2 regions of the Enterobacter cloacae complex sp. HYC074_NIDB genome follow, and region 1 is predicted to be linked to the other one. Evidence: predicted binding sites of a transcription regulator. Region 1 holds the regulator's gene; the other holds the start of a gene.
What was found. Region 1 encodes PhoB, which activates phosphate uptake and scavenging genes when phosphate is short. Its sites were predicted from a motif close to CTGTCATAAAACTGNCNNAT; they were not measured.

Region 1 (15,939 bases):
GATCTGGAAGCCCTGCGCGGCAGTCCCGCTGCGCACCCACTCGGTCAGGGTCAGCTCAATCGGCGTTTCCAGCGCCAGCGGTACCACCGGTAATGAGCCAAGGCTCTTACGCAGCAGCGCCAGCGTATCTTCGGCTTTTTTGGCGCTGGCGCAGTCCACCATAATCAGCCCGTTAACGGTGTCGATCCACATCATGGTCTGGCTAAAGCGGCTAAAGGCGCGCGGCAGCAGCGAGTGCAGCACTTCATCCTTCAGCGAATCTTTTTCGGTTTTTTTAAGCTTACGGCCCTGTTCAGCTTCCAGCTTGAAGATCTTCGCTTCGAGTGCCTGCTTAACCACGGGCGTCGGCAGGATCTTCTCTTCTTTGCGGGCGCAAACGATGATTTGCCCCGTGCTGCTGGCGTGGGTCAGCGCATCGCTTTGAGAACCCATTGGCGGAACCCAGCCGGTTTTTGCCATATCCTGGCTACCGCAAGGGGTAAAGGAGTAAGCGGCTAACTGTTTTTCCATCTCTTCTGCACGCAGCGAAACGTCGCGGCTGAGACGGTAAACCATCAAATTTTTGAACCACAGCATGATAATTTCCACGGCCTTGTCGTTAAATCAGCGGGCATGATAACGAATTGTCGCATCGCTTGCATTGCTAATCGGGAAGCAGGCTTCTACTCTGTTGATAATCAAAATAATGAGGAGTGTCTTGTGCGTATTGGGATTGATTTGGGCGGCACCAAAACAGAAGTCATTGCGTTGAGCGAGCAGGGGGAGCAACTGTTTCGCCACCGTCTGCCTACACCGCGCGATGATTATCACCAGACCATAGAGACGATTGCCCGCCTGGTCGATATGGCAGAGCAGGCAACGGGCGAGACGGGCACAGTCGGGATGGGGATCCCTGGCTCCATTTCGCCGTATACCGGCGTGGTGAAAAACGCCAACTCCACCTGGCTCAACGGTCAGCCGTTTGATAAAGACTTAAGCCAACGCCTGAACCGGGAAGTGCGTCTGGCGAATGACGCAAACTGCCTGGCGGTGTCTGAGGCCGTGGATGGCGCAGCGGCTGGCGCGCAGACCGTATTTGCCGTAATTATCGGCACCGGCTGCGGGGCGGGCGTGGCCTTCGGAGGGCGCTCGCATATTGGCGGCAACGGCACCGCGGGCGAGTGGGGGCACAACCCGCTGCCGTGGATGGATGAAGATGAACTCAAATACCGCGCCGAAGTGCCGTGCTACTGTGGCAAGCAGGGCTGTATAGAGACCTTTATCTCCGGTACGGGGTTTGCCACCGATTATCATCGTCTGAGCGGCCAGCCGCTGAAAGGTAACGAGATTATGCGTCTGGTTGATGAGCAGGATCCGGTGGCTGAACTGGCGCTCAGCCGCTACGAAATGCGGCTGGCTAAGTCACTGGCGCATGTGATCAATATCCTCGATCCGGACGTGATTGTGCTGGGCGGCGGCATGAGCAACGTCGACCGACTTTACGCCACGGTGCCAACGCTGGTGAAACAGTGGGTATTTGGCGGCGAGTGCGAAACGCCGATCCGCAAAGCCGTCCACGGTGACTCCAGCGGCGTGCGAGGCGCGGCGTGGCTGTGGCCGGAATAAACGCAAAACGGCAACTTGCGTTGCCGTTTTTGATGTTTGTACCCTCTCCCACAGGGAGAGGGCCAGGGTGAGGGCATCAGACCGCACCGTCCCCCATTCAATTCACCGCAAACTCCCTGTCCAGCCTGCTATACCCCAGCCCGTTGATCTTCTTCACCTTGATCTGCACCGGAATACGCTCTTTCATCGCCTCAACGTGGCTGATCACGCCGATGGTTTTCCCGGTGGCGTTCAGTGCGTCGAGCGCATCCAGCGCGGTGTCCAGCGTTTCACTGTCGAGCGTGCCGAACCCTTCATCCAGGAACAGCGAATCAATGCGCGTTTTGTGACTGACCAGATCGGAAAGCGCTAAAGCCAGCGCCAGACTGACCAGGAAACTCTCCCCGCCGGAAAGGGTACGGGTATCGCGTATCGCATCGGCCTGCCAGGTATCGACCACTTCCAGCTCCAGCGCGTCGCTGGCTTTACGCTGAAGCAGATAGCGGCCATGCAGACGGTTGAGCTGCTGGTTGGCAAGCCACACCAGATTATCCAGCGTTAGCCCCTGGGCGAATTTACGGAATTTATCGCCGGTGCTGGAGCCTATCAGCGCATTGAGATAGCCCCAGTCGTCGGCCTGACGCGCCGCCTCCTCAATCTGCTGCATAAGCGCCTGCTGGTGCAGACGGTTATCGGCGTCCTGTTTGAGCTGCTGGCGGATCTCCCCCTGATGCGTGGTGTTGTCCCGAAGCTGTTGCGCCAGCTGATGTAACTGCGCCTGAAGCGTTGCGGCATCGGTTTCCAGCCCCTCGGGGCGCTGTGCCTGATGCGCCTGAAGCTGCTGGCTTGCCTGCACCGAAAGCGCCGTGGTCTGCTGGAGCTGGTTTTCCAGCGTCTGCTTTTGCTGTTCAAGCTGGCGGATCGACGCTTCATCCAGCAGGGCGGAGAGAAATGCCTCCCGATCGGCAAAGCAGCTCGCGGTCAGCGCGGCGTTGAACTGAGCCTGTGATTGCTGGAGCCGTTCACGCTCAAGCGTCTCCTGCTGCTGGAGGGTGGTGAGCTGGCTTTGCAGCGACACGCATTCGTCGTGGATGCCGCGCCACTTCTCAGGTATAACCGCGTCGGCTTCTGTATCATCGGTAACCGGCAGCGTCTCCAGGATTGGCATCAGGGCGTTAATACGTTCCTGAATCGTACCGTGCTGGGCCTGTTTTTCCTGCCACAGGGTATATTCGCTTTCGCGCGCGCTCAGCCAGGCGCTTTCGGCCCCTTCATCGGGCACGCTAAGCGACAGCGACTCTAGCGAGGCCGCCAGCGCCTGACGCGTCGCCGTCAGCTGCTGCTGGTACTGGCGCGCCTGACCTTCCTGTTCAATGAGCTGGTTTTGCAGCGTCAGACGCTGGCTGAGCTGATACAGCTGGCGTTCATACTGCTCCTGTGCGCTCATCCAGAGTGCTATATCATCCTGAATATTCAGCGCTATGTTCAGGGAGGTGCAGACCTCCAGCCACTCTTTAGTGAGTGCTTGCTCTTCCTCAGAGAGAGCCTGTGCTTCCTCAGTCTCGCGCTGGATCTGTTGGGTCAGCGCATTCACCTGCCCGAGTACCAGCAATCCTTCCTCTTTTAGCGCGGCAACCTCTTTCTCCAGCGCGTCGCGGCGGCGCTGATTGTCAGTCAGTTCAAGCGCCTGATACTGCACAACTGCCGGGTGTTCGCGTGAACCGCAGAGCGGGCAAGGCTTACCCGCTTCCAGCTGAGCACGATAATTCTCAAGATCCTTGATTGTCGCCTCACGCTCACAGAGCGCTTTCAGGTCGGCATAGTGCTGATTTTTTTCTTTGAACTGCTGACGCCGCAGGATCAGCGTTTCATTGAGCTTACCCTGCTCAGCCTGCGCTTTCTGCACGCTTTCCGCATTCTGGCGCAGTCGTTTTTGCAGCGGCTGATAGCGAGCGTGAAGCGCAGTCAGACGCTGGCGGAGCGCCCGCGATTGTGCCTGTTGCTCCATTGCCGTCGCGAGATCCTCAGCCGTCAGCGTCAGCGTACTCTCCGGCAGCTCAGCCAGCTTCTGACGAAGCTCAGCCATGCGCGCTGCCTGGGCAACAAGCTGATTTTTATCGCGATTCAGCTGCGTAAAATGCGCCCGCCAGCCGGCAATTTCCTGTCCCCACTGACGGAAACGATCGTGTTCGGTTAGCCACTGCGTCAGCGCCGTGTGCTCTGTCTGCAACTGTTCACGGTTGCGCTGCGCACCGTTGCGGATACGCGCGCGCTGTGCCGCTCTGTCGAGTAAGCGAGTATTTACTTCGACAATTCGCTCTGCGGTTTGCGACAGGCGGGCGGTCTGCTCCTGCTGGTGCTCCCATAGCGGACGTAGCTGGGCGGCGGGTTGCGCCAGCTGGAGCTTCGCCAGTTGCGGCGCGGCGTCCGTCAGAGCCTGTTGCGCCTGCTGCTGCGAAGCGGCTGCGCGCTGCTGCTCACGTATCAGCTCGTCGTTACGCGTAAGCCACTGAAAATCTTTCTGTTGGCTCTGCTGCTGTGCCAGCAGGATTTTCTCTTCGTCAGTGAGCGCCTGCAAACTTTGCTGCAAGTGATGCTGCTGTTCCTCGCTCAACAGCACAACCCCTGCGGCCTGCGCTTCGCACATCTCCAGCGCGTTACGTGCCGCTTTGTGTTTTTCAAAAACCATGGCGGAAATCTGGCCGTAAATTTCCGTGCCGGTCAGTTCCTCCAGCAGCTCAGCGCGATCGCTCGGTTTAGCATTCAGGAAGGCGGCAAACTGCCCCTGCGAGAGCAACATCGAGCGGGTAAAGCGACCATAGTCCAGCCCGGTGAGTGCGGCGGTTTGTTCCAGCTTATCCGTGACTTTGTCGGCCAGAATTTTGCCGTCTTCGCAGCGGGCCAGCTCTACGCGCGGTGCCTGTAAGTTCCCGTCCGGCTGGTTGCGGGCGCGGTTCTGGCTCCAGAAAGCGCGATAAGCAACGCCTTTGACCTCAAATTCCACTTCCGCCAGGCATTCGGCGGTATCGCGCGTCATCAGGTCGTTTTGCGCCTGAGAGACCTTATTAAGACGCGGCGTTTCGTGGTACAGCGCCAGGCAGATGGCATCCAGCAGCGTGGTTTTACCCGCGCCGGTTGCGCCGGTGATGGCAAACAGCCCGTTGCTGGCGAACGGCTCCGCGGTGAAATCAATTTTCCACTCACCCTTTAGCGAATTCAGATTTTTCAGACGCAGGCTCAGAATTTTCATGCGTTTTCGTCCTCGTCATGGAGGGAGTGCAGGGTCTGGGCAAACAGCTCGTTAAGCCTGGTGCGTCTGGCCTCGTCCACCTCTACATGCGCAAGCCGCCGCGCGAACACCTCTTCAACCCGAAGTTCGCTAAGCGTTTCACGCTGGGCGTTGAGCAGTATTTTCTCGCGCTGCTCGCGGCTGCGGCGTACCAGTAGTACTTCCACGGGAAGGTCTTCCGTCAGCGTCTGAATTTTACGCTGCATATCGTACAGGTAGTCGTCGGTGGTGATTTCGATATCGAGCCAGACGGGGGGATTAAGCGCTGCGCCGCGCCACTGCTCAAGCTGAGCGGTAATGGCGGCCAGATCGCCTTTCAGCACCGCCAGCAGCTGGGTGACCGGCACCTCAAGCGTCTCAACGGCGCTGAGTTTGCCCCCGGTGAAGCTCACCAGATGGACGGATTTGGCTTTGCCCGTTTCGTCAAAACTGAGCGAAATGGGCGAGCCGCAGTAGCGGATATGCTCGCAGCCGCCGATGATCTGCGCCCGGTGAATATGCCCGAGGGCAATGTAGTCGGCGGGGGGGAAGTTTTGCGCCGGAAACGCGTCCAGCGTACCGATATAGATCTCGCGCACCGCATCACTCTTACTGGCTCCGACGGTGGTGAGGTGTCCGGTGGCAATGATCGGAATGGCCTGATCGCCGCGCAGGGCGCAGGCTTCCGTATGCTGCTGGTGATAATAGCGGGTGATGGCCTGCAACAGATGCTGCTGTTTTTCGCTGCCGGACAGACCCGCCTGGCTTTGCACGATATCTCGCGGACGTAAAAACGGGATTGGGCACAGCACCGCGCCCGGCGTGCCGTCGCGTTTTTTCAGGATCTGCGGCGCGTGCCCGACGCTGGCCACCACGGTGGTATTGAGGAACGCCAGAATATCGCGGGATTCATTCAGCGTCGCCACCGAGTCATGATTTCCGGCGACAATCACCAGGTGACAACCGGTTTGCTGGAGGTTGACCACAAAACGGTTGTATAGCTCACGCGCATAGCTCGGCGGCGATCCGGTATCAAAAATGTCGCCCGCCACAATAATCGCGTCCACCTCGTGAGCCTGAGCCGTCTCCAGCAGCCAGTTCAGGAACGCTTCATGTTCCGCGGCGCGGCTTTTGCTGTAAAAATTTTGACCCAGGTGCCAGTCTGAGGTGTGAAGTATGCGCATAAAAGATCCGTGGCAATAATAAGAAAGCAGGATTATAAACGTTTGGGGAACGGAAAATAACCGCTGTAATAAAACAACAGTTTGCCATTTATAGTGGTAATGTTTTTCATAAATCTGTCATAAATCTGACGCATAATGACGCCGCATTACAGACTTGTAACTTAAATACGATAAGACAGGGCAAAGTATGGCGAGACGTATTCTGGTCGTAGAAGATGAAGCTCCGATCCGTGAAATGGTGTGCTTCGTGCTTGAACAAAATGGCTTCCAGCCGGTTGAAGCGGAAGATTATGACAGCGCGGTGAACCAGCTGAATGAACCCTGGCCCGATCTGATCCTGCTGGACTGGATGCTGCCTGGCGGTTCCGGATTGCAGTTTATCAAGCATATCAAACGCGAGGCGATGACCCGTGATATCCCGGTGGTGATGCTGACGGCGCGCGGCGAGGAAGAGGATCGCGTGCGCGGTCTGGAAACCGGCGCGGACGATTACATCACCAAACCGTTCTCCCCGAAAGAGCTGGTGGCGCGTATCAAAGCCGTGATGCGCCGTATTTCACCGATGGCGGTGGAAGAGGTGATTGAGATGCAGGGGCTGAGCCTGGATCCTACCTCGCACCGGGTCATGACCGGTGAAAATCCCCTCGATATGGGCCCCACCGAATTTAAACTCCTGCACTTCTTTATGACACACCCGGAGCGCGTTTACAGCCGCGAACAGTTGCTGAATAACGTCTGGGGAACTAACGTCTATGTCGAAGACCGAACGGTTGACGTCCATATTCGCCGCCTGCGTAAAGCACTGGAACTGAGCGGCCACGATCGCATGGTACAGACGGTCCGCGGCACGGGTTATCGCTTCTCGACCCGTTTCTGAACAATGACAGGAGTGTGACGCGTGCTGGAACGTCTGTCATGGAAAAGGCTCGTCTTTGAACTGATCTTATGCTGTATTCCGGCCCTCATTCTGGGGGCTATCTTTGGCTATCTGCCGTGGTTTTTACTGGTGGCCGTGACGGGATTGCTCGTCTGGCATTTCTGGAATTTACTGCGTCTTTCCTGGTGGCTGTGGGTCGACAGAAGTATGACACCTCCGCCGGGAAGCGGGAGCTGGGAACCGCTTCTCTACGGCCTGCACCAGATGCAGATGCGTAATAAAAAGCGCCGTCGTGAGCTGGGAAGCCTGATCAAACGCTTTCGTAGCGGTGCGGAGTCGCTGCCGGACGCGGTGATCCTGACGACGGAAGAAGGGACCATCTTCTGGTGTAATGGCCTCGCGCAACAGCTGTTGGGCCTGCGCTGGCCGGATGATAACGGTCAGAACATCCTCAACCTTCTGCGCTATCCCGAGTTCACGCTGTATCTGAAAAAGCGGGATTTTTCGCGCCCGCACAATCTGAAGCTCAATAACGGTCGCCATCTGGAGATCCGCGTGATGCCCTACAGCGATCGGCAGTGGCTGATGGTGGCGAGGGACGTTACCCAGATGCACCAGCTTGAGGGCGCGAGACGTAACTTCTTTGCCAACGTCAGCCACGAGCTGCGTACGCCGTTGACGGTGCTTCAGGGCTACCTGGAGATGATGCAGGAGCAAACGCTTGAGGGGGCGCCGCGTGAGAAAGCGCTGCATACCATGAGGGAGCAGACGTTCCGCATGGAAGGGCTGGTCAAACAGCTGCTGACGCTTTCAAAAATTGAGGCTGCCCCGTCGCTGGCGCTAAATGACATCATTGATGTGCCGATGATGTTGCGGGTGGTGGAGCGCGAAGCCCAAACGCTGAGTCATAATCAGCACACCCTGAGTTTTGACGTTGATAACACGCTGAAAGTGCTCGGCAGTGAAGATGAGCTGCGAAGCGCTATCTCAAACCTGGTCTATAACGCCGTGAATCACACCCCGAAAGGGACGCATATCGCGGTGCGCTGGCAGCATACCCCGGCGGGCGCTGAGTTTAGCGTCGAGGACAACGGGCCGGGGATTGGGCCTGAACACCTCCCGCGTCTCACTGAACGGTTCTACCGGGTGGATAAGGCGCGCTCGCGGCAGACCGGCGGAAGCGGACTGGGGCTGGCAATTGTGAAGCATGCCGTCAGCCACCACGAAAGCCGGCTCAATATCGAAAGCACCCTCGGTAAGGGCACGCGCTTTAGCTTCGTGATTCCGGAACGATTAATTGCCAAAAAAAGCGCCTGACAGCGTGTGTGTCAGGCTACCTTTCCACGGGCCAGCGATTGCTGGCCCGTTTGCTTTGCAGTCAAGCGAAACGCGGATGAATATTATACGGCTGGTGCTTTTTTGTTCGCATGATTAGCCATGAGTTTTTCTTATACATGGCATATTATGTTGGTCTGGATTTTCATGCTGGCATATTGTTCTGGTTTTACGATCCCTTCTTGCCTTTAAACGTTATAAGCGTTTAAATTGCCCCCCATATACTGTCAGACCGACTGTATTTGCGTGGTAAATCGAAAAACTATTCTTCGCCACGCCAGGACGGGAGCATATCCCGCTGAAATTGAGCAAATTTTCCGCTGTATCGTCCCATCAGGGATGGCGAAAATCTCAACGTATTCAACACCACATCCACAGGCAGTAAGGTTTTATGACCCATCACTTGAAATCGCGTGACATTATCGCGCTGGGCTTTATGACATTTGCGCTGTTCGTTGGCGCAGGTAATATCATTTTTCCTCCAATGGTTGGCTTACAGGCGGGTGAACACGTCTGGACGGCTGCGTTTGGCTTCCTGCTTACTGCCGTGGGCCTGCCGGTACTGACCGTTATCGCGCTGGCGAAAGTCGGTGGCGGTGTGGACAGCCTCAGCACCCCGATTGGCAAAGTGGCTGGCGTTCTGCTGGCAACCGTCTGCTATCTGGCCGTTGGCCCGCTGTTCGCGACCCCGCGCACGGCGACCGTCTCCTTTGAAGTGGGTATCGCCCCGCTGACCGGTGACGGCGCGATGCCACTGTTTATTTACAGCCTCATTTACTTCGCCATCGTGATTCTGGTTTCTCTCTATCCGGGCAAACTGCTGGATACCGTAGGTAACTTCCTGGCACCACTGAAAATTGTGGCGCTGATTGTGCTGGCGGTTGCGGCCATTGTCTGGCCTGCGGGGCCCATCAGCTCCGCGATGGACGCCTACCAGAACGCGGCGTTCTCAAACGGTTTCGTGAACGGCTATCTGACGATGGATACGCTTGGCGCGATGGTGTTTGGTATTGTTATCGTTAACGCCGCGCGTTCCTGTGGGGTGACCGAAGCGCGCCTGCTGACTCGTTACACTATCTGGGCTGGCCTGATGGCCGGTGTCGGCCTGACGCTGCTGTATCTGGCGCTGTTCCGTCTGGGTTCAGATAGCGCAACGCTGGTCGATCAGAGCGCAAACGGCGCGGCGATCCTGCATGCTTACGTGCAGCACACCTTTGGTGGTGCAGGCAGCATGCTGCTGGCGGCGCTGATTTTCCTGGCCTGTCTGGTGACGGCTGTGGGTCTGACCTGCGCCTGCGCGGAGTTCTTCGCTCAGTATCTGCCGCTCTCTTACCGCACGCTGGTGTTTATCCTCGGCATCTTCTCCATGGCGGTTTCAAACCTCGGTCTGAGCCACCTGATCCAGGTGTCAATTCCGGTGCTGACGGCTATCTATCCGCCATGTATCGTGCTGGTGGTGCTGAGCTTCACCCGCCCGTGGTGGCATAACTCGACGCGAATTATTGCGCCGGCCATGTTTATCAGCCTGATTTTTGGTATCCTTGACGGGATCAAAGCATCAGCATTTGCAGAAATCCTGCCAGCCTGGACACAGCGTCTGCCGCTGTCCGAGCAGGGCCTGGCCTGGCTGATGCCTTCCGTTGTAGCGCTGGTTCTTGCGATTATCTGGGACCGTGCGGCCGGGCGTCAGGTGACATCCAACGCCCATTAATCAACGGCAACAAATTGTTTAACCACGGGGCTTAAGGCCCCGTGGTTTTTTGTTTTTTTCGTGTTGAATGGCAAGATTTTAATGGAAAGCACTAACAAACTTAAACGTGGATTGAGCACCCGCCACATCCGCTTTATGGCGCTGGGCTCGGCTATCGGCACCGGTCTTTTTTATGGCTCGGCAGATGCCATCAAAATGGCCGGTCCAAGCGTTCTGCTGGCCTACATCATCGGCGGTGCCGCGGCCTATATCATCATGCGTGCGCTGGGGGAGATGTCGGTTCACAACCCGTCTGCCAGCTCGTTTTCACGCTATGCACAAGAGAACTTAGGCCCGCTGGCCGGGTTTATCACCGGCTGGACTTATTGCTTTGAAATCCTGATTGTCGCCATTGCCGATGTGACGGCGTTTGGCATCTATATGGGGGTCTGGTTCCCTGCCGTGCCGCACTGGATCTGGGTGCTGAGCGTGGTGCTGATTATCTGCGCCGTTAACCTGATGAGCGTGAAGGTGTTTGGCGAGCTGGAGTTCTGGTTCTCCTTCTTCAAGGTCGCGACCATTATCATCATGATCCTCGCCGGTTTCGGCATCATCATCTGGGGTATCGGCAACGGTGGGCAGCCAACCGGCATCCATAACCTGTGGAGCAACGGCGGCTTCTTTAGCAACGGCTGGCTTGGGATGGTCATGTCGCTCCAGATGGTCATGTTCGCCTATGGCGGAATCGAGATTATCGGCATCACCGCCGGGGAAGCGAAAGATCCGGAGAAGTCTATTCCGCGCGCCATCAACTCGGTGCCGATGCGTATCCTGGTGTTCTACGTGGGCACGCTGTTTGTGATTATGTCCATCTACCCGTGGAACCAGGTGGGCACCAACGGCAGCCCGTTTGTCCTGACTTTCCAGCATATGGGCATTGCGTTTGCCGCCAGCATTCTCAACTTTGTGGTGCTGACCGCCTCGCTGTCGGCCATCAACAGTGACGTGTTCGGCGTGGGCCGTATGCTGCACGGCATGGCGGAGCAGGGCAGTGCGCCGAAGGTGTTTGCCAAAACGTCGCGTCGCGGCACCCCGTGGGTAACGGTGCTGGTCATGACCGTGGCGCTGCTGTTCTCGGTCTACCTGAACTACATCATGCCGGAGAACGTCTTCCTGGTGATTGCGTCACTGGCGACCTTCGCCACCGTGTGGGTATGGATCATGATCCTGCTGTCGCAGATTGCGTTCCGTCGCCGCCTGTCGCCAGAAGAGGCCAAAGCGCTGAAGTTTAAAGTGCCGGGCGGCGTGCCAACGACCATTGTCGGTCTGATCTTCCTGGTCTTCATCATTGGCCTGATTGGTTATCACCCGGATACCCGTATTTCCCTGTACGTGGGCTTCGCGTGGATCGTCCTGCTGCTGGTGGGCTGGATGTTTAAATGTCGCCGCGATCGTCAGCTGGCGGAAGCACAGTAACATTCTTTTCCCCTCTCCCCGTGGGAGAGGGTTAGGGTGAGGGCATCAGGCTGCACTGATGCCTCCTCCCCCGTCCTCCTCCCCCAATAAATCCCATCATGGTGAGCTATCCTTAATCACCCTGTGGCAAGGTGACGTCAATTTCATCAAAGGGGATTCGTGATGTTAAACGCCTGGCACCTTCCGGTTGCCCCATTTGTTAAGCAAAACAAAGACAACCTTGTGATTACGCTCTGGCTGGCAGGGGACAATCAGCCTGAACGTGTGACCCTGCGCGCCGAAGTGGATAACGAAGAAACGTCGCTGAAAATGCACAAAGTGCGCAGCCAGCCGCAGCCGGGCGTCACGGCGTGGCGGGCAAATATCGATTTGCGCAGCGGGCAACCGCGTCGCCGCTACGGCTTCAAGCTGCTGTGGAACAACCGCCAGCTGTGGTTTACCCCGCAGGGTTTCAGCCGTTTCCCTCCGGCCAGGCTGGAGCAGTTTGCCGTGGATCATCCGGATAACGGCCCGCAGTGGGTTAACGATCAGGTCTTTTACCAGATTTTCCCGGACCGCTTTGCGCGCAGTGAAAAGCGCACCGTCGATCAGGACAAGGTTTATTACCATCATGCGGTCGGTCACGACATCATTCTGAAAAAATGGGACGAGCCGCTGACCACCCAGGCGGGGGGATCGACCTTTTACGGCGGCGATCTCGACGGTATCAGCGAAAAACTGCCGTACCTGAAAAAGCTCGGCGTGACGGCGCTGTACCTGAACCCGGTGTTTAAAGCGCCAAGCGTGCACAAATACGATACGCAGGACTACCGCCACGTTGACGAGCAGTTTGGCGGTGACGAAGCGCTGCTGCGGCTGCGGCACAACACGCAAAAAGAGGGTATGCGCCTGATCCTTGATGGCGTGTTCAATCACAGCGGTGATTCTCATGCGTGGTTTGACCGTCACAATCAGTCGATGGGCGGCGCATGCCATAATCCGGACTCACCGCAGCGTGACTGGTACAGTTTTGACGAGAATGGCCGCGCCCTGGACTGGCTGGGCTACCCGAGCCTGCCGAAGCTTGATTTCCAGTCGCCATCGCTGGTGAATGAGATCTACGGCGGCGACGACAGCATCGTGCGCCACTGGCTGAAAGCGCCGTGGAACATGGACGGCTGGCGGCTGGACGTGGTGCATATGCTGGGTGAAGCAGGCGGGGCGCGGAATAACCTTCAGCATGTCGCCGCCATTACCCGGTCGGCAAAAGCGGCCCGGTCGGAAGCATTCGTCTTCGGGGAGCACTTTGGCGACGCGCGTCAGTGGTTGCAGGCTGATGCAGAAGACGCGGCGATGAACTATCGCGGCTTCACCTTCCCGCTGTGGGGTTTCCTCGCTAACACCGATATCTCTTACGATCCGCAGCATATTGACGCCGAAACCTGCATGGCGTGGATGGAAAACTATCGCGCTGGCCTGTCGCATCAGCAGCAGCTGCGGATGTTTAACCAGCTCGACAGCCACGATACCGCACGCTTTAAATCGTTGCTGGGTAAGGATGTGGCGCGTCTGCCGCTGGCGGTGACCTGGCTCTTTACCTGGCCGGGCGTACCCTGCATCTACTATGGCGATGAAGTCGGGCTGGACGGCAACAACGATCCGTTCTGCCGTAAAACCTTCCCGTGGGAGCCTGAAAAGCAGGCTCAGGATCTGTTCAGCCTCTACCAGCGCATGGCGACGCTGCGCAAGCAGAGCCAGGCCCTGCGATACGGGGGCTGTCAGGTGATGTACGCCCACGATAACGTGGTGGTGTTTGTCCGCGTCTATAACCAGCAGCGCGTGCTGGTGGCGATCAACCGGGGCGAGGCGTGTGAAGTCGTGCTGGAAGATTCACCGCTGCTGGCTGGTAAAATGTGGAAGAGCAAAGAGGGTAAAGCGACGTTCCAGGGGAGCGTGCTCACGCTGCCAGCGATCTCCGCTGCGGTCTGGTTCGGCAGCTAAGCGCAGGCAGAATGGTTTTCACCTTTTAAGATGGCGCAAATGCAACGATTTGTGTCAATCTTAACGGATCGTTTACGGTGAAGGTGGAAACATGGACGAGCTTTACATCCTTGGCTGTTTGTTCCTGGTTTTTGCGCTGGTCGTGGCACCCGTGCTCGCGGTGATAGGCTTTAACCGAAGCACGGCGGCGCGGCAGGAGATCGCCCGGCTTCGCCAGCGCATTGAGGCGCTCGAGCAGCGTAGTGTGGCTGAGAAAGCACCGGAGCAGGTGCAGACCGCCGCGCCGGTGAAGACGCCAGCGCCGGTGTCAGAGGCCGTTAACGCACCTGTCGATCCCTGGCGTCCCGAACCGCCCGTCACTGAAGCAGAGCCTGTGCCTGTACCGGCGGCAAAACGTCCTTCCGCCTTTGGCGGCATCCTGTCCTCGCTGACGCGCTGGTTTATGCAGGGCAATCCGCTGGCAAAACTGGGGATTGTACTGCTCTTCCTCGGCCTCTCTTTCCTGCTGCGCTATACCGTTGAACATTCACTGTTTCCGCTTGAGCTGCGTCTTGCCGCCACGGCGCTGTTTGCCATGGTTCTGCTGGCCGTTGGATGGCGGCTGCGGCACAGGCAGCGGATCTACGCGCTGATCCTCCAGGGCGGAGCGACCGGCGTGCTTTATCTGACCGTCTTTGGCGCATTCCGGCTGTGGCAGATGCTGCCGATGACGCTGGCGTTTGCGCTGCTGGTGGTGATTTGCGCGGCGAGCGTCGGGCTGGCCGTGTTGCAAAAGGCGCTGAGCCTTGCCATGCTGGCGAGCCTCGGCGGATATCTTGCGCCGCTGCTCCTGTCTACCGGGGGCGGTAGCTTTGTGGCGCTATTCTCCTTCTATCTCCTGCTGTCCATCGGCATTCTCGTCATCAGCATCTGGCAGCACTGGCGCGAGCTCAACCTGCTCGGGCTGCTCTTCACGTTTGGCGTTGGCGGGGTGTGGGGACTGAGCGACTACCAGCCGGAAGACTATGTTATTTGTCAGCTGTTCCTGATTGCCAATACGCTTATTTTTGGCGTGTTTAGCGTGGCGCTGTCGCTGCGGGCGCAAGAAAAAGGCAAACAGATTATTGACGGCGTACTGCTGTTTGCTCCGCCGCTGATTGGTTTTGGGATGCAGTATGGCATGACGTCTCACTGGACGTACGGCCCGGCGCTAAGCGCGCTGGGCTATGGTGCGTTTTACCTCTCGCTGGCGTTTCTCGCGCTGCGGCGTTACCCCTCCATCGGACGACCGCTGGTTATGGCGGCGCTGGCGATCGGCGGCGGGTTTGCCACGCTTGCCATTCCGCTGGCGCTTTCAGCGCGCTGGACGGCGATGGCCTGGGCGCTGGAAGGGCTGGGTATTCTTTGGTTGGGCGTGCAACAGCAGCAGCGGCGCATGAGCTATAGCGGGACGGCGTTGCTGGTGCTGGCGCTCGGCAGCGCGATATGGGCGCAAATGGACGGCGTCACTTCGCTGAGCCTCCTGCTTATTTTCGCAGTGCTCAGTCTTTGCTGGCTGGCTGCGGCCTGGCTGTGGCAGAAAATCGCGCTGCCGGGCAGCTGGGCATTGCTGGCCGGTGGGTTGCTGTTCTGGTTAGTGGCGTTGCTGGGCGCGTCGCAGTTGTTCCTGAAGCAGGAGTTATCGCTTCTGGCAGGCGTGCTGGCGCTGACGGCGGCGTCGGCTTGGGGATGGCGGCAGGCTGCCGCTCGTCTGGCATGGTGGGAGCTGGATGCCAGCAAATGGCTGCTGTGGCCGGTGATGCTGCTGATGGTGCTGTATCAGGTCTCGCACCAGCAGATTCTGGCGGCCGGCTGGGCAAATCTGGCCTGGGCTATCGCGCTGCCTGCCGCCCTGATGCTGCTGCGGCGCGACGAAGATAAACTTCTGCCGCGCATCTCAATGGGGCTGCATCTGTCGCTGTTGTGGATGATTTTACTCGCCCTTGCCGCCGAGCTTTACTGGTTTGCCCGCTCCCTGCCATGGGGCATGGCGGCCTGGGGAAGCGGCATTGCGATGGCTGTCGGCGGTGGGGTGATTATGGCGCTCTCCGCGGCCGTACGGCGTCGCGGATGGCCTTTCCGGGTATGGCCTGCGCTCTACGCCTGCCTTGCCGCGATCCCTGTGGTTGTGGCGCTGGTGGTATTGCTGGTCGTGACCAATTTCCAGGACGGTGTGGTCTATCGACAGACCTGGCTGCCGCTGGTGAACCCGCTTGAGGAAGGGGCGGCGTTCGCGCTGCTGGGGCTGGTAGTATTTTATCGGGCAGTGGATCGCTACTATCCGGCATCGCTTGCGCAGTCCCGACCTTGGCCCGCCGTTGTGCTGATGGCGCTTGGCTTCTGGTGGCTCAACGGCGCGTTGCTGCGTGCGCTGGCGTGGTACGGCGAGGTGGCCTGGAACATGGAATCGCTGTGGCATTCGCGGCTTATTCAGACCACCTTTGCCCTGTTCTGGATGTTCTGCGCGCTGGTGGTGATGATCCGCGCCACCCGTCAGGCCTCCCGTCAGCAGTGGCTTGGCGGTGCG
Region 2 (15,939 bases), 2.2 Mb from region 1:
GGTGGCAGGGTATTCCATCGGCGGCGGTCACGTGCTGCACATGATGTGTGACCTGACGATCGCGGCGGAAAATGCCATTTTCGGTCAGACTGGCCCGAAAGTCGGCTCTTTCGACGGCGGCTGGGGCGCGTCCTATATGGCGCGCATTGTCGGCCAGAAAAAAGCCCGCGAAATCTGGTTCCTGTGCCGCCAGTACAACGCGCAGGAAGCGCTGGATATGGGGCTGGTCAACACCGTGGTGCCGATCGCCGATCTGGAAAAAGAGACCGTGCGCTGGTGTCGCGAAATGCTGCAAAACAGCCCAATGGCGCTGCGCTGCCTGAAAGCGGCCCTCAACGCCGACTGTGACGGTCAGGCGGGCCTTCAGGAGCTGGCAGGTAACGCCACCATGCTGTTCTATATGACCGAAGAGGGTCAGGAAGGGCGCAACGCGTTCAACGAAAAACGCCAGCCAGACTTCAGCAAATACAAACGGAACCCGTAATGCGTCGCGCGCAGGTTTACCGCTGGCAGATACCGATGGACGCGGGCGTGGTGCTGCGTGAACGGCGGTTAAAAACCCGTGACGGCTTTTTCATGCATCTCCGGCAGGGCGAGCGGGAAGGGTGGGGCGAAATCGCCCCGCTTCCAGGCTTTAGCCTGGAAACGCTCGACGAGGCGCAGGCCGCGCTGATGGCCTGGACGCACGCCTGGCGCGAGGGAGAAGATCCGGCGCTGCCGGACGTTCCTTCCGTCGCGTTCGGCATCAGCTGCGCGCTGGCAGAGCTGGACGGCAGTTTGCCGGAGACGGCGAACTATCGCGCCGCGCCGCTCTGTACTGGCGATCCGGATGAACTTTTCGCGCTCCTTTCCGCGATGCCTGGCGAGAAGGTGGCGAAAATAAAGGTCGGCCTGTACGAAGCGGTGCGCGACGGGATGGTGGTTAATCTGTTACTGGAAGCCATTCCCGATCTGCACCTGCGCCTGGACGCCAACCGCGCCTGGACACCGCTCAGGGCGCAGCAGTTTGCGAAGTACGTCAACCCGGCGTACCGCAGCCGCATCGCGTTTCTCGAAGAGCCGTGCAAAACGCGCGACGACTCTCGCGCCTTCGCCCGGGAAACCGGCATCGCCATCGCCTGGGATGAGAGCCTGCGCGAAGCCGATTTCGCGTTTGCCGCCGAGCCGGGCGTCAGGGCCGTGGTGATTAAGCCAACGCTGACCGGCAGCCTCGACAAGGTGCGCGAGCAGGTTGCGGCGGCCCATGCCGCAGGGCTGACGGCGGTGATCAGTTCATCCATCGAGTCCAGCCTCGGCCTGACGCAGCTGTCGCGCATCGCTGCATGGTTAACGCCGGACACCGTTCCCGGTCTCGATACGCTAAACCTGATGCAGGCCCAGCTGATTCGCCAGTGGCCTGGCAGCACCTTGCCGTGCCTCGACGTCGGGGCGCTGGAGCCATTGCGATGAGTTTTACCGACTGGCCGTGGCGGCACTGGCGCACCCGGCGTGCCGATAAACCCGCGCTGCGTTTAGACGATGTAACGCTCAGTTGGACTCAGCTGGGCAAGCGTATCGATCGTCTGGCAGCCGGTTTTCAGTCTCAGGGCGTTGCTGACGGTGACGGCGTCATGCTGCTCGCCCACAACCACCCGCAGACCCTGCTGGCCTGGCTGGCGCTGCTTCAGTGCGGCGCCCGCATTTTGCCGGTGAACCCTCAGCTTCCCCGTCCGCTGCTGGACGTCCTCCTGCCGCAGATGACCCTGCGTTTTGCGCTGGTGCTTAACGGTGAGTATGACGGTCTGCCCGCGCTGGTATTAAGAGAGGGCGAGGGGCAGGGGGGCGTGACGTGGCGGGCAGAACGACTGGCCTCAATGACGCTCACCTCCGGCTCCACCGGTTTGCCAAAAGCGGCGGTGCACACCTGTGCCGCCCACCTTGCCAGCGCAAAAGGGGTGCTGGCGCTGATGCCTTACGGCGAAAGCGACGACTGGCTGCTCTCTCTGCCGCTGTTTCACGTCTCCGGTCAGGGGATTTTGTGGCGCTGGTTACAGGGCGGAGGCCGTCTCACCGTACGCGAAAAACAGCCGCTTGAGCAGGCGCTACAGGGCTGTACCCACGCCTCGCTGGTGCCAACGCAGCTGTGGCGACTGCTTAATTCACACCATCCCGTCGCGCTGAAAGCCGTGCTGCTCGGCGGGGCGGAAATCCCCGTTGCGCTGACCGAACAGGCGCGCGAGCAGGGGATCCGTACATTCTGCGGCTACGGTCTGACCGAGTTCGCCTCCACCGTCTGCGCCAAAGAGGCCGACGGCGCGCCGGACGTGGGCAGCGCGCTGCCGGGCAGAGACGTTCAGGTGGTAAACGGTGAAGTCTGGATCCGGGCGGAAAGCATGGCGGCGGGCTACTGGCGAGACGGCGCATTATTGCCGCTGGTCAATGCGCAGGGCTGGTTCGCCACCCGGGATCGCGGCGAGTGGCATGACGGGCGCCTGACCATTCTGGGCCGAATGGACAATCTCTTTTTCAGCGGCGGAGAAGGGATCCAGCCGGAAGCGCTGGAGCGCGTTATCGCCACGCATCCGCAGGTAAGCCAGGCGTTTGTCGTTCCGCTGGATGATGCCGAGTACGGGCAACGCCCGGTGGCGGTGGTGGAATGCCAGCCGGGCACGGATATCACGCTGCTGCCGGAGTGGGTTCAGGGCAGGCTGGCGCGCTTTGAGCAGCCGGTACACTGGCTGGCGCTGCCGTCAGAACTGAAAAATGGCGGGATTAAAATCTCCCGCCAGGCGTTAAAGCAGTGGGTCAATGCCCTGTTGAGGGGCTAATCAGCCGATATCCGGCTGCGGTTTGTGCTGGCGTCGGCGGATCCAGCGCAGCACCGGCGGCACGACAATCACCATAATCGCCATTGCCAGCAGGATCTTCGTCACGCTGCTCTCCCACAGGATCCCCATGTTGCCGTTGCTGATGGAGAGGGCGCGGCGCAGGTTCTGCTCCAGCATTTCCCCCAGCACAAACCCTAAAATCAGCGGCGACATCGGGAAGTGCATCTTGCGCAGAATGTAGCCCAGCACGCCGAGCAGCACCATCAACACCAGGTCGAAGGTGGTGCTGTGCACTGCGTACACCCCAACCGCAGAGACGGCGGCGATGGCCGGGACCAGGAACCACAGGGGAATGGTCAGCATGCGGGTGAACAGGCCGATCAGCGGGATGTTCATTACCAGCAGCATCACGTTGGCGATCAGCAGGGCGGCAATCAAACCCCAGACGATATCGGGCTGCTCGGTAAACATCGCCGGACCCGGGGTGATGTTATAGAGCGTCAGCGCGCCCATCATTACCGCCGTGGTGCCGGAGCCCGGCACGCCGAGGGTCAGCATCGGGATAAACGAGCCGCAGGCCGAGGCGTTATTCGCCGCCTCCGGCGCCGCCACGCCGCGGATATCGCCTTTGCCGAAGCTGTCGCTGTTACCGCTCAGCTTTTTCTCGGTCATGTAGGTGATGGCGCTGGCGATAGTCGCCCCCGCGCCGGGCAGAATGCCGACGAAGAAACCGATCACCGACGAACGCAGGGTGGCACCCACACACTGCGCCCCCTCTTTGGCATTAAAGAGCATACGTCCGGTTTTACGCACCAGCGTCTGCCCGCTGCTGGTATGTTCCAGCATCAGTAAGATTTCTGAGACAGAGAACAGACCAATCACCACGACGATAAACTGCACGCCGTCGGAGAGATGAACGCTGTCGAAGGTAAAACGATAAACCCCGGTGTTGGCATCCACGCCGACGGTGGCCAGACTGAGGCCAATCAACGCAGACAAAAACGACTTCAGCGGATTCTGCGCCATCATGCTGCCGAGACAGGCGATGGCGAACACCATCAGGGCAAAATACTCGGCCGGACCAAACGCCAGCGACCACTGGGCCAGCGCCGGGGCGAAGAGGATGATGCCGCCAATGGCGATCAGGGAGCCAAAGAACGAGCTGACGGCGGAAATAGAGAGCGCCACGCCGCCGCGTCCCTGCTGCGCCATTGGATAGCCATCCAGCGCGGTCATAATGGCGGCGGCATCGCCGGGCACGTTAAGCAGAATCGAGGAAATACGCCCCCCGTATTCGCAGCCGATATAAACCGTCGCCAGCAGGATCAGCGCCGATTCCGCAGGCAGGTGCAGCGCAAAGGCCAGCGGCAGTAAAATCGCCACGCCGTTGATAGGTCCAAGGCCCGGCAGCAGGCCGACGATGGTCCCGACGAAACAGCCGATCAGGGCGATCACCAGGTTTTCCGGGGTCATCGCTACCGCGAACCCCTGAGAGAGATAGATCCAGGTATCCATAGCGTGCTCCGTTAGTTAAACCATGCGCCAAGCGGCAGGGTCACGTCCAGCAGGCGGTCGAAGGCGTACCAGAGTAAAATGCCCAGTACGACCCCGGAGATCCCCGCCGCAGGCAGCGAGGCGTTAAATAGTATGCCAATCACCATCGTCAGCAGGGCGGTGGCAATCGGGAAGCCGAGCCATTCAAAGCCCCACGCGTACATCAGCAGGACAATCACCATTACCAGCAGACGTTGCAGCGTTCGGCGTGGCGGCCACTCCACGGTATCCGGATGGCGCAGCAGCAGCGCTACCGAGCAGAGCAGCATCAGGCCGACAATGCCGACGGGAAAGGGGCGTGGCCCCACGGGTTCATAGCTGTATTCGCTGTGGATCTGCCAGGCGACGAACATGCCGCCAATGCAGAGCAGCAGCCATATCCCGGCAAAAATGCGATCGCTCATAGCGCCTCCGGTTATTTCGCCAGACCAAAGGCTTTCGCCTGTACGCGGTAGTCATTCACCTGTTTTTTGACATACTCGTCCAGCTGCTTGCCGTTCAGGTTGAACTCAAACAGCCCGCGCAGATCGCGCTGTTTTTTGAACTCCTCGGTTTGCTGAAGTTTTGCGAAGGTATCCACCCACCACTGGTATTCGGCGTCGGTCACTTTTGGCCCGACGAAGAAGCCGCGGATGATCGGCCAGACCAGGTTATAACCCTGCTCTTTGGCGGTTGGGACGTCTGCCAGCTGGCCCGGCAGACGGTTTTCTGAGAAGACCGCCAGCACACGGATCTTATCCCCGCTCAGGTAGGGCACCATTTCGCTGAGATCGCCCGATACCGCCTGGACGTGATTGCCCATCAGCGCCGTCACCGGCTCGCCGCCGCCTTCAAAGGCCACGTAACGCATCTTGTGCGGATCCACTTTGGCCTGCTGCGCCAGCAGCGCGGCTTTCATCCAGTCCTGGCTGCCAATAGAGGCGCCCGCGCCAATGACCACGCTGTTCGGATCTTTTTCCATGGCGGTCAGCAGATCTTTCAGGGATTTCCACGGAGAGTCCGCGCGCACGGCGATCATGCCGTAATCGGTGCCTACGGTGGCGAGCCAGCGCACGTCATTCACGTCATAACGACCAAATTTCCCCTGTGACAGATTCAGCAGCGAACCGCCGGAGAAGGCCACCACTGTGCCCGCTTCGGCAGGGCGCTGGGCGACGATGGCGTTATAGGCTACCGCGCCCACGCCGCCGGGCATGTAGGTAACGCGCATCGGTTTCTCAATGGCCTTCGTCTCCAGCAGGCTGACCTGAATCAGCTTACAGGTCAGGTCGAAGCCGCCGCCGGGTTTGGCCGGGGCGATACATTCGGTACGGGATGGCGCGTCCTGCGCCTGGACGACAGAGGCACTCAACAGCAATACGCTTGCAGCAAGGGTAGAAAGTAATTGTTTTTTCATCGTTTATCCTCACGCCGGAGAACCGGGAGTACGGGTACGGGTGTCTTTTTTCTGATTATGTGAACCACCTTGTAGCGGTTCCGTTGCGTGATTGTTAAAACAATAACCTTTCATTTCCCTTTCACTGCGACACCAACTTTACAGGATGTGATATGCGTCTCTTACTGGCGGAAGATAATCGTGAGCTGGCTCACTGGCTGGAAAAAGCGCTGGTACAAAACGGATTTGCCGTGGATTGCGTCAACGATGGACGGGCGGCCGATCATCTTTTGCAGGGAGAAAACTATGCCGTCGCGATCCTTGATATCGGCATGCCCGGTTTCGACGGGCTGGAGGTGGTGCATCGGCTGAGAAAGCGCGGGCAGACGTTGCCCGTGCTGTTTCTTACCGCCCGCAGCAACGTGGCAGACAGGGTTAAGGGGCTGAATGCCGGGGCGGATGACTACCTGCCGAAACCGTTCGAGCTGGAGGAGCTTGATGCCCGCCTGCGTGCGCTGCTGCGCCGCAGTGAAGGGCGAACCCAGGAGCGCCAGCGGCTGGGAGAGCTGGAGTACGATGATGAAGGCTTTTTTCTGCTGCGCGATGAACCCCTTTCCCTCACGCCGCGCGAACTCTCTTTGCTGAAGGTGCTGATGCACCGTCGGACCCGTCCCGTCTCCCGGCAACAGCTTTTCGACCAGGTGTTCAGCCTGAACGACGACGTCAGCCCCGAGAGCATCGATCTCTATATTCACCGCCTGCGTAAGAAGCTGACCGGCAGCGGCGTGCGGATCACCACCCTCCGGGGGCTGGGCTACGTGCTGGAGTGCGGCGATGAAGTGGGTTAAGCCGCAGTCGCTTTACCTGCAACTTTTGCTTTTTCTGGGTTTGCCGCTGCTGCTGTTATGGGGGCTGTCAGCCTTTAACAGCTACGTTAGCGCGCTACAGGCGGCGACGCAGGCCTATGACCGCACGCTGTTATCCTCGGCGCGCACGGTGTCAGAGCGGCTGGTGGTGCACAACGGCAAGCTCCAGGTGAACGTGCCGTGGGTCGTGCTCGACAGCTTCGAGCTGAACATGAACGATCGCCTCTACTACAAGGTCGTGGACCCTGACGGGCGGACGATCTCCGGCTATGACGATCTGCCGAATATGCCCCCCTCCACGTCGCGCACCTCCCACTATCCGGCGCTGGCGTGGTTTTATCATACCGAGTATCGCGGGCAGGCGATCCGCGTGGCGAAGCTGCTCCAGCCGGTTAACGAGGACAGTGTGTTCGGCATGGCGGAAATCTACGTCGCCGAAACGTTGCAGTCGCGGCGCTATCTGGCCACTCAGCTGCTGTTTTCCTCGCTCGTGTCGCAGGGGTTGCTGGTGCTGCTGACGCTGGTCCTGACCGCGTGGCTGCTGCGTCGCGTGCTGCGCCCGATGCGGCAGCTCTCTTCGCTGATGGTGCGCCGTGAGCCCGGGCTGCTGGCTCCGCTGCCGGAGCTGCTGCCCTGGTCGGAAACGCGGCTGCTGATTGTGGCATTTAACCGCTATATCGACAGGTTACGCGGCGTGCTTTCGCGACAGGCGCGCTTTAATGCTGACGCCTCACACCAGCTCAAAACGCCGCTGGCGGTGCTGAAAACCCAGGTATCGGTTGCCCTGACGCGTAACGATCCGGCCCTGTGGCAGGAGAGCTTACGGGCGATGAACGTCACGCTGGATAACACCATCGTGCTGACGGAAAGGCTGTTGCAGCTTTCAGCGGTGAAGCGAAAAGAGCAGGGGGAGCGACAGTTTGCCCCTGTCGATCTGGTGCAGGTGGTGCAAAACTGCTGCTTTTCCCGGCTGGCGCAGGCGCGCAGCAAGGGTATCGATCTCGGTTATGACGGCGTACAGCAGCCGGTAATGATTGACGGTGATGACGTGCTGCTGGGTGAACTCTGCGCCAACCTGCTGGAGAACGCGATCAAATACACGCCGGAGCAGGGCATCGTGACGGTGTACCTGCGCACGGCTAACGATGCCGTTGAGCTGAGCGTGGAGGACAGCGGACCGGGTATTGCTGAAGACCAGATCTCCCAGGCCATGCTGCCGTTTCATCGTCTGGAAAACGTGGGTGATGCCGCCGGGTCCGGCATTGGCCTGGCGCTGGCTAACGATATTGCCCGCCTGCACCGCAGCCATCTTCAGCTGATGCCCAGTGAAAATCTGGGTGGGCTGAGCGTGAAAATGCGCTTTCTGATGCTGATATAAATGCCGATATTATCAAATCGTTACAAACTAATTGCCTGCCGCACGCGGAGTCCATTGATCACACAGGCAGGCAGGTTAAAATCTCGCGGTTTTTGGACATCTCTGAATAAATTGTGCGGGATCACGACAATGAAAAAAGTGGCATTAATGGGCTTAAGCGGCCTGATGTTTGTTTCAGCAGCGGCAAACGCAATTTCCTTCAACGGCTCGGCGGGACAAGATTATACCCATCTGGGCTTCGGTCTTGGCACGGACAGCGCAGGCCTGGCAATGACCGGCGGCTGGACGCATAACGACGACGACGGCGATGCGGCAAGCCTGGGCCTCGGCTTCAACGTGCCGTTGGGTCCCTTCCTGGCGACCGTCGGCGGTAAAGGCATTTACACCAACCCGAACGACGGCGACGAAGGCTACGCGGCGGCAGTGGGCGGCGGCTTGCAGTGGAAAATTGGCGACAGCTTTGGCCTGTTCGGTGAGTACTACTACTCTCCTGATTCCCTCTCCAGCGGCATCGACAGTTATCAGGAAGCTAACGCCGGCGCGCGCTGGACCATCGTGCGTCCAATCACCATCGAAGCGGGTTATCGCTATCTGAACCTGGCCGGTAAAGACGGCAACCGCGACAACGCCCTGGCAGACGGCCCGTACGTTGGCGTTAGCGCCGGTTTCTAATCCTCTCGGCGCGGCGTTCAGTCGCGCCAGTTTCTCTCTTCCCCCAGTCTTTGATTGCGCTATAGTGTTTTGACCATTGAAATGGGAGAACACAATGATAAACGTGGAAATGTTATCCACTGGCGACGAAGTGCTTCATGGGCAAATCATTGATACCAATGCCGCCTGGCTCGCCGATCTCTTCTTTGAGCAAGGATTACCGTTAACGCGCCGCAACACCGTAGGTGACAACCTTGAGTCGCTGGTCAACGTTCTGCGCGAGCGCAGCGAACGCTGCGACGTGCTGATTGTGAACGGCGGGCTGGGACCCACCAGCGACGATCTCAGCGCGCTGGCCGCCGCCACGGCCAAAGGCGAAGGCCTGGTCCTGCACGAGGCGTGGCTGGCGCAGATGGAGCGCTTTTTCTCCGGGCGTGGCCGCGTGATGGCCCCCAGCAACCGCAAGCAGGCTGAAATTCCCGCCAGCGCGGAACTGATTGATAACCCGGTCGGCACCGCCTGCGGGTTTGCCGTTCAGTTGAACCGCAGCCTGATGTTCTTCACTCCGGGTGTGCCGTCGGAATTTAAAGTGATGGTCGAGCAGCAGATCCTGCCGCGCCTGCGCGCGCGCTTTACGCTGCCTGAACCGCCGCTGTGCCTGCGTCTGACCACCTTTGGTCGCTCGGAAAGCGATCTGGCTCAGAGCCTCGATCACCTGCAACTGCCTCCCGGCGTGTCGATGGGCTATCGCTCCTCCATGCCGATTATTGAACTGAAGCTGACCGGACCGGCGTCAGAGAAAGCCGCTATGCTGGCACTGTGGCCGGAAGTGCGGCGCGTCGCCGGGGAAAGCCTGATTTTCGAAGGAACGGAAGGGCTGCCGGCGCAGATCGCAGCGCATTTGCAGTCCCGCCAGCTGAGCGTGACGTTAAGCGAGCAGTTTACCGGTGGGCTTCTGGCGCTTCAGCTTACCCGGGCGGGTGCGCCGCTGCTGGCCAGTGAAGTGGTGCCGTTCCAGCAGGAGACGCTGGCGCAGACGGCGCGCTGGGCATCCGAGCGCAGAGTGAAGCATTTCGCCGGACTGGCGCTGTTTGTGGGCGGGCTGGATGAGGAGCACCTCAACTTTGCCCTGGCAACGCCGGAAGGAACGCACGCCCTGCGCGTCAGGATGAGCATTACCCGCCACAGCCTGGCCGTACGTCAGGAGGTGTGCGCGATGATGGCGCTGAACATGCTGCGCCGCTGGCTGAACGGGAAAGAGGTCGCCAGTGAGCACGGCTGGATCAACGTCGTGGAATCGCTGTTCGTAGAGTGAGAGTGTGCCGGGGCAGTGTCCCCGGCAACGGTTACGCCAGCGCTTTTGCCAGCAAGGTAATGGGATGTTCACAGCGTTTGCTGGTGGACATCTCGATCTGCCACTTGCAGGTTTCACAGTCCGTCACCACGATATCTGCGCCGCTCTCTTCAATCTGCCGGAACAGCGGCGCGCCAATGGCCTGTGACGTTGGGTAGTTTTCACGCTTGAATCCGTAGGTGCCAGCGATGCCGCAGCAGCGTGAGTCCAGCACCGTCAGCTCCAGCCCCGGGATCAGCCGCAGCAGCTCAAGCGTATAGATCGACCAGCCCATCTTCTCCATATGACATGGCGTGTGATACACCACCTTCAGCGGCAATTTGCCCAGCGGTAACGTCTGCCCGCTGTCCAGCTTGCGCCAGAGAAAACGGGTCGCCAGCTCAATGTGCTCGCGCAGGCCGGTGTTATCCACATCCAGCAGATGCGGATATTCATCGCGCAGCGTGAAGGTACAGGTTGACGACGTCGCCAGTACCGGTATCCCTTTGTCGACGATCGCCTCGCGTAAAGAGGTGACGTTGCTTTTCGCCTGCCTGCGCGCTTTGTCGGTAAAACCGTTGGCAATCAGCGGAACGCCGCAGCACTTCTCTTTGCTCAGCAGCTGAACGCCCGTCCCCATGGCGTTAAGCACTTTCAGCAGGTCTTTCCCCAGCTGCGGATGGTTGTAGTTCACGTAGCAGCCGTGGAAGAAGGCGACCTGCTCAGCGAACTGCGCCTGTTCTGCCGCCACGGATTTATACCAGCGGCGGAAGGTGCCGTGAGAATATTTCGGCAGACTGCGGTGATGGTCGATTTTGAGCGTCGCATCCAGCAGCCTGCGCACCGGCTTCAGGGCGGTGGCGGCATTGACGACCGGTGCGAAAGGCGTCGAGAGGCTGCCCATTAGATCGGTGTGGCTCAGTATCGCGTCACGCAGCGTCGGTTTTTTCGTACTGTAGCGGGCGCGGGCGCGCTGGATGATATCGCCTATTTTCACGTCCGACGGGCAGGCAACTTCGCAGCGTTTGCAGTTGATGCAGTATTTCAGCGCCTCGTCGTAGAGCGCGCCATCCTTCAGGCGCAGACGCTCCCCGTCGGGACCGGCCTGTTTCGGGCCGGGATAGCGCGGATCGACGCCGCTGACCGGGCAAACCGTGGTGCAGACCGTGCATTTGATACAGCTTTCAAATCGGGTGTCGTTCATTGTGCTCTCTCCCTGCGCTGGATAATCTGCTCCGCGACATGCAGCGCGGTGACGGCGCAGACGCCGCCACCGCAGCCCTGCGCCACGGGATCGTACCCGCCCAGAACCGAGCCGATGGCGTAAAGATTTTCAACCGGTTCCCCGCCCAGCCGCGGGCGCAGTTGGCTGTCGACGATCACGCCGAACTGCTGCCAGGGCTGCGGGGTGAAGAAATCGCTTTGATACCAGTCCGCGCGGGAAGCGCTTTGCCGGACATCCAGCCCGAGTATTGCCTCACGCACGCCATCCCGGCTGCTTAGCAGACCGTTACTGAAGAAACTGCCGCTTGCCAGCACCGTATAGCGTGCGCGAAGCGGGATGTCGCCGTGGTTGCGGGTCCAGATATCGCTTACCGCGCCCTCAGCCAGGGTGATTTTTTTCACTTCGTCGCCTGCCATCCAGACGCCACCCTGGGCGACAAACTGACGCTGAAGCTGGGTATGCAGACGAATGCCGGGCACGGAAGGGGGGAGCGTCGGCAGTAAACCGAGCGTACAGGGCAGGCGCGCCGAGAGCCAGCGCCAGAGCCGGTTGTCCGTTAAGCCAAAACAGGCGGGCATAAACAGGGCGTCGCAGGTCTCGCCGAGCGGTTGAAGCGCCGCGTACAGCTGCGGCCAGTAACTTTCATTATCCAGCAGGCGGGCAATGTTCACCGCACGAAACTCGCTGGGGTTTTCGCGCAGCACGTCGAGTTCGGGGAGATCAATCTCCGCCGTATCCACCTGAACACCCTGCTGTCTGAGAGACGCGGCGGCCAGATGTGGCTGGAAATCAAGGAAACCGCTGATCCCCACCACCCGCACGCGCTCGGCAGCGATGGGAGCGACAGGCACCTCTTCCGGGCTAAGCCAGGCGGCGCGCAGGGTGCCGAGTGGCGTGACGCGCTGATGGTTTTGCTCGGCGTCACCCTGCATGCGTGCGCCGCAGGCAGTGAGCAGGTGTTCGGTTTCGCAGGCAAAGCGGGCCATATTCTCTGCGCCCGTCAGGCGGTAGGGATGTTCAGGCGGCAGATCGGCGAACGATAGCGCGCCCAGTAAATCCAGCGAGCCGGAGGAGAAGTGCAGAGCACTCTGACCGCGAGTGACAATGGCGCAGCGCAGACCCCGCTGCGTCAGTTTGAGGCCGCACAGCAGGCCCGCCAGCCCCCCACCCACAATCACGGTATCAAATTTCATGGTTGTGCTCCTTCTCCAGACCGCAAAGCCCCTGATAGACCCAGCGGGTAAATTCGCTTTCGCGCAGGGCATCGCCCCAGGCGACGGGCTGAATGCCTTTCCAGCGCTCGTTTAAAAAATCGCTGAGTTGGGCAAGCGACTGGGTTGGCGTGGTGGCGTGAAAACGTTGCAGCAGCCCGGCGGCACGGCAGGCGCACAGCTCCCCCTGACAGGTGCCCATCCCGACGCGCGTGCGGCGGCGTAAATCGAGCAGGTTGTTCACCGTCAGGTTTTCCACGGCATACTGCACCTCGCCTGCGGTCACGGCTTCGCATTCGCACACCAGGCTGCGGCTGAGTCGCCCTTCACCGAGCCAGGTCGGGGTGCGGTCGCCGTGGCGGTAAATAGCCGAACCGCGAAGCGGGGCAGGGAGTGAAATGATTTTGTGCAGCGTTTTTTCTGTCGATTGCTGCGAGCCGGGCAGGGCCTGTTCCGCCGTCACGCACGGCGCGGTGTTGCCGAGCTTACGGCAGACGGCATCGGTGGCCCACTGGGCCATCAGCCGGTAGGTCATCAGCTTGCCGCCGGTAATGGTGATAAATCCGTCCATGCCGTCACGTTCGGCGTGATCGAGCAGTACGATGCCGCGGCTGACGTTACGCCCGCTCGGATCGTTATCGCTGGCGACGAGGGGACGCACGCCCGCGTAGGCACGCAGAATACGCGTCTGCGCCATCACCGGGGCCAGCTTTTCCCCTTCGCGCAGCAGGATATCCACCTCTTCAGCGGTGACGCGGTTGTAATCAATTTCGCTGTAGTCCACATGCATTGAGGTCGTGCCGATTAACGAAATGGTGTCCCCCGGCACGAGGATATCGGCGTCAGACGGTTTACGGCAGCGGTTGATGACATGGTTATTGATGCGGTGGTCGAGGATCAGCAGCGAGCCTTTCGCCGGGAACATGCGCACCGACAGGTCCGCGTATTCCGCGATGCGCTGGCCCCAGATCCCCGCCGCGTTGACCACGACGGCGGCATACAGCTCGCGGTGTTCGTTGTACTGCGCATCAAACACGCGCACTCCGCGCACGGTATTCCCTTCGCGAATAAGCCCGGTGACGTGATGCCCGGTCAGGATCTGGGCGCCATGTTCCCGCGCGTCGAGCATATTGGCGGCGGTCAGGCGGAAAGGATCAACGGTTCCGTCCGGTACTTTTACCGCGCCCAGTAACGCCGGGTTTACCGAGGGTTCAAGACGGCGCGCCTGCGCAGGATCGATCGCCTCGGCCTGAATGCCTGCCGCCGTGCAGGCGGTGATAAAGGTTTGCTGAAAGCCGAGGTCGTCTTCTGGAAGGGTGATAAAAAGACCGTTGGTCGGTTCAACGCAGTGGCGGGCGATGCGCCTGAGGATCTGGTTTTCAGCGATACACTCGCGCGCTGACTCAGCGTCAGTGACCGCATAGCGGGCGCCGCTGTGCAACAGACCGTGGTTACGTCCCGTCGCGCCGGTGGCGATATCGTGGCGTTCCAGAAGCGTGACGCTCAATCCCCGCAGGGCGCAGTCGCGTGCGATGCCGGCACCCGTCGCGCCACCGCCAATGATAATCACATCGCTGAAGCGTGGATCGTGAATTGTCATTGCCTTTCCTCTATGTTCGTTTTTTTGCATTTAGCCACATTGATCGTGTGGTTTGTTTGATTTCGAACATAAACGCGCGAAATTCGAAAGTGAAACGTGATTTCATGCGCTTTTTTGCGCATTCTGTCATATTTCTGTAACAATCTGTGCGTTGATTCACAGTAACATTCACCGTGATTTCTTAACATCGCCGCCTCTGTAGCCGGGCGCGAGATGCCCGGTCATTTTTTGAAAGGCCACGGAGGCTGTTATGCTCAGTATCTTTAAACCTGCGCCACATCGGGCGCGACTGCCAGAGGCAGAGATTGATCCTCTCTACCGCCGTCTGCGTTGGCAAATCTTCCTCGGGATCTTCTTCGGGTATGCGGCGTACTATCTGGTACGTAAAAACTTTGCGCTCGCCATGCCGTACCTGGTAGAGCAGGGCTTCTCCCGCGGCGATCTGGGGTTCGCGCTGTCGGGGATATCCATCGCCTACGGTTTTTCCAAATTCATCATGGGTTCCGTGTCGGATCGCTCGAATCCGCGCGTGTTCCTGCCTGCCGGTCTGATCCTGGCGGCAGCGGTGATGCTGTTTATGGGCTTTGTGCCATGGGCAACCTCCAGCATTGCCATCATGTTCGTGCTGCTGTTCCTCTGCGGCTGGTTCCAGGGAATGGGGTGGCCGCCGTGCGGACGCACCATGGTGCACTGGTGGTCGCAGAAAGAGCGCGGCGGCATCGTGTCGGTGTGGAACTGCGCCCATAACGTGGGCGGCGGTATTCCGCCGCTGCTGTTCCTGCTGGGGATGGCCTGGTTCAACGACTGGCACGCGGCGCTCTATATGCCTGCCTTTGGTGCCATTCTGGTGGCGATTATTGCTTTCGCCCTGATGCGCGATACGCCGCAGTCCTGCGGCCTGCCGCCGATTGAAGAGTACAAAAATGACTATCCGGATGATTACAGCGAGAAGCACGAAGAAGAGCTGACCGCGAAGCAAATCTTCATGAAGTACGTCCTGCCGAACAAGCTGCTGTGGTACATCGCGGTCGCCAACGTGTTCGTTTATCTCCTGCGCTACGGCATTCTGGACTGGTCTCCGACCTACCTGAAAGAGGTGAAGCACTTCGCGCTGGATAAATCCTCCTGGGCGTACTTCCTGTATGAATACGCCGGTATCCCGGGCACCCTGATTTGCGGCTGGATGTCGGACAAGGTGTTTAAGGGCAACCGCGGTGCGACGGGCGTCTTCTTTATGACCCTGGTGACTATCGCGACGGTAGTGTACTGGCTCAACCCGCCGGGTAATCCGGGTGTGGATATGGCCTGTATGATCGTCATCGGCTTCCTGATTTATGGTCCGGTTATGCTGATCGGCCTGCACGCGCTGGAGCTGGCACCGAAGAAAGCGGCAGGCACGGCTGCGGGCTTTACCGGTCTGTTCGGCTATCTCGGCGGTTCGGTCGCGGCGAGCGCCATTGTGGGCTATACCGTTGACTTCTTCGGCTGGGACGGCGGCTTTATGGTGATGATCGGCGGAAGCGTGCTGGCGGTACTGCTGCTGGTTGTTGTGATGATTGGTGAAAAACGTCACCACGCCGAAGTGCTGGCGCGTCGTCAATAAGGAGCATTGCGATGAAATTAACTCAGTTAGCAACCGGCCTGCTGCTGGCGGGCCTGATGACAGGCTCCGCGCTGGCGGCAGATAAGATCGTGATCGCCCACCGTGGCGCCAGCGGTTATCTGCCGGAGCATACGCTGCCGGCAAAAGCGATGGCCTATGCCCAGGGCGCGGATTATCTGGAGCAGGATCTGGTGATGACGAAGGACGACCAGCTGGTCGTCCTGCACGACCATTATCTTGACCGCGTCACGGACGTGGCGGAGCGTTTCCCGGATCGCGCCCGTAAAGATGGTCGCTACTACGCTATCGACTTCACGCTGGCGGAGATCCGCTCCC

Region 2: glpT (glycerol-3-phosphate transporter) is a predicted target of PhoB. The motif match lies at 14,124-14,143, and genes of this name have one in related genera.

What each region holds. Positions count from the first base shown of each region.
Region 1 is NZ_CP114214.1:1,046,285-1,062,223, forward strand. It holds gene rdgC (recombination-associated protein RdgC) at 1-576, opposite strand, end outside; gene mak (fructokinase) at 700-1,605, shown strand; gene sbcC (exonuclease subunit SbcC) at 1,703-4,834, opposite strand; gene sbcD (exonuclease subunit SbcD) at 4,831-6,036, opposite strand; gene phoB (phosphate response regulator transcription factor PhoB) at 6,224-6,913, shown strand; gene phoR (phosphate regulon sensor histidine kinase PhoR) at 6,935-8,230, shown strand; gene brnQ (branched-chain amino acid transporter carrier protein BrnQ) at 8,640-9,959, shown strand; gene proY (proline-specific permease ProY) at 10,041-11,414, shown strand; gene malZ (maltodextrin glucosidase) at 11,577-13,394, shown strand; gene O1724_RS05095 (DUF2339 domain-containing protein) at 13,486-15,939, shown strand, end outside.
Region 2 is NZ_CP114214.1:3,247,009-3,262,947, reverse strand. It holds gene menB (1,4-dihydroxy-2-naphthoyl-CoA synthase) at 1-484, shown strand, start outside; gene menC (o-succinylbenzoate synthase) at 484-1,449, shown strand; gene menE (o-succinylbenzoate--CoA ligase) at 1,446-2,807, shown strand; gene O1724_RS15725 (tripartite tricarboxylate transporter permease) at 2,808-4,322, opposite strand; gene O1724_RS15720 (tripartite tricarboxylate transporter TctB family protein) at 4,334-4,765, opposite strand; gene O1724_RS15715 (Bug family tripartite tricarboxylate transporter substrate binding protein) at 4,777-5,757, opposite strand; gene tctD (transcriptional regulator TctD) at 5,910-6,584, shown strand; gene O1724_RS15705 (sensor histidine kinase) at 6,571-7,980, shown strand; gene O1724_RS15700 (YfaZ family outer membrane protein) at 8,110-8,652, shown strand; gene O1724_RS15695 (nicotinamide mononucleotide deamidase-related protein YfaY) at 8,747-9,946, shown strand; gene glpC (anaerobic glycerol-3-phosphate dehydrogenase subunit GlpC) at 9,978-11,168, opposite strand; gene glpB (glycerol-3-phosphate dehydrogenase subunit GlpB) at 11,165-12,382, opposite strand; gene glpA (anaerobic glycerol-3-phosphate dehydrogenase subunit A) at 12,372-14,000, opposite strand; gene glpT (glycerol-3-phosphate transporter) at 14,251-15,603, shown strand; gene glpQ (glycerophosphodiester phosphodiesterase) at 15,615-15,939, shown strand, end outside.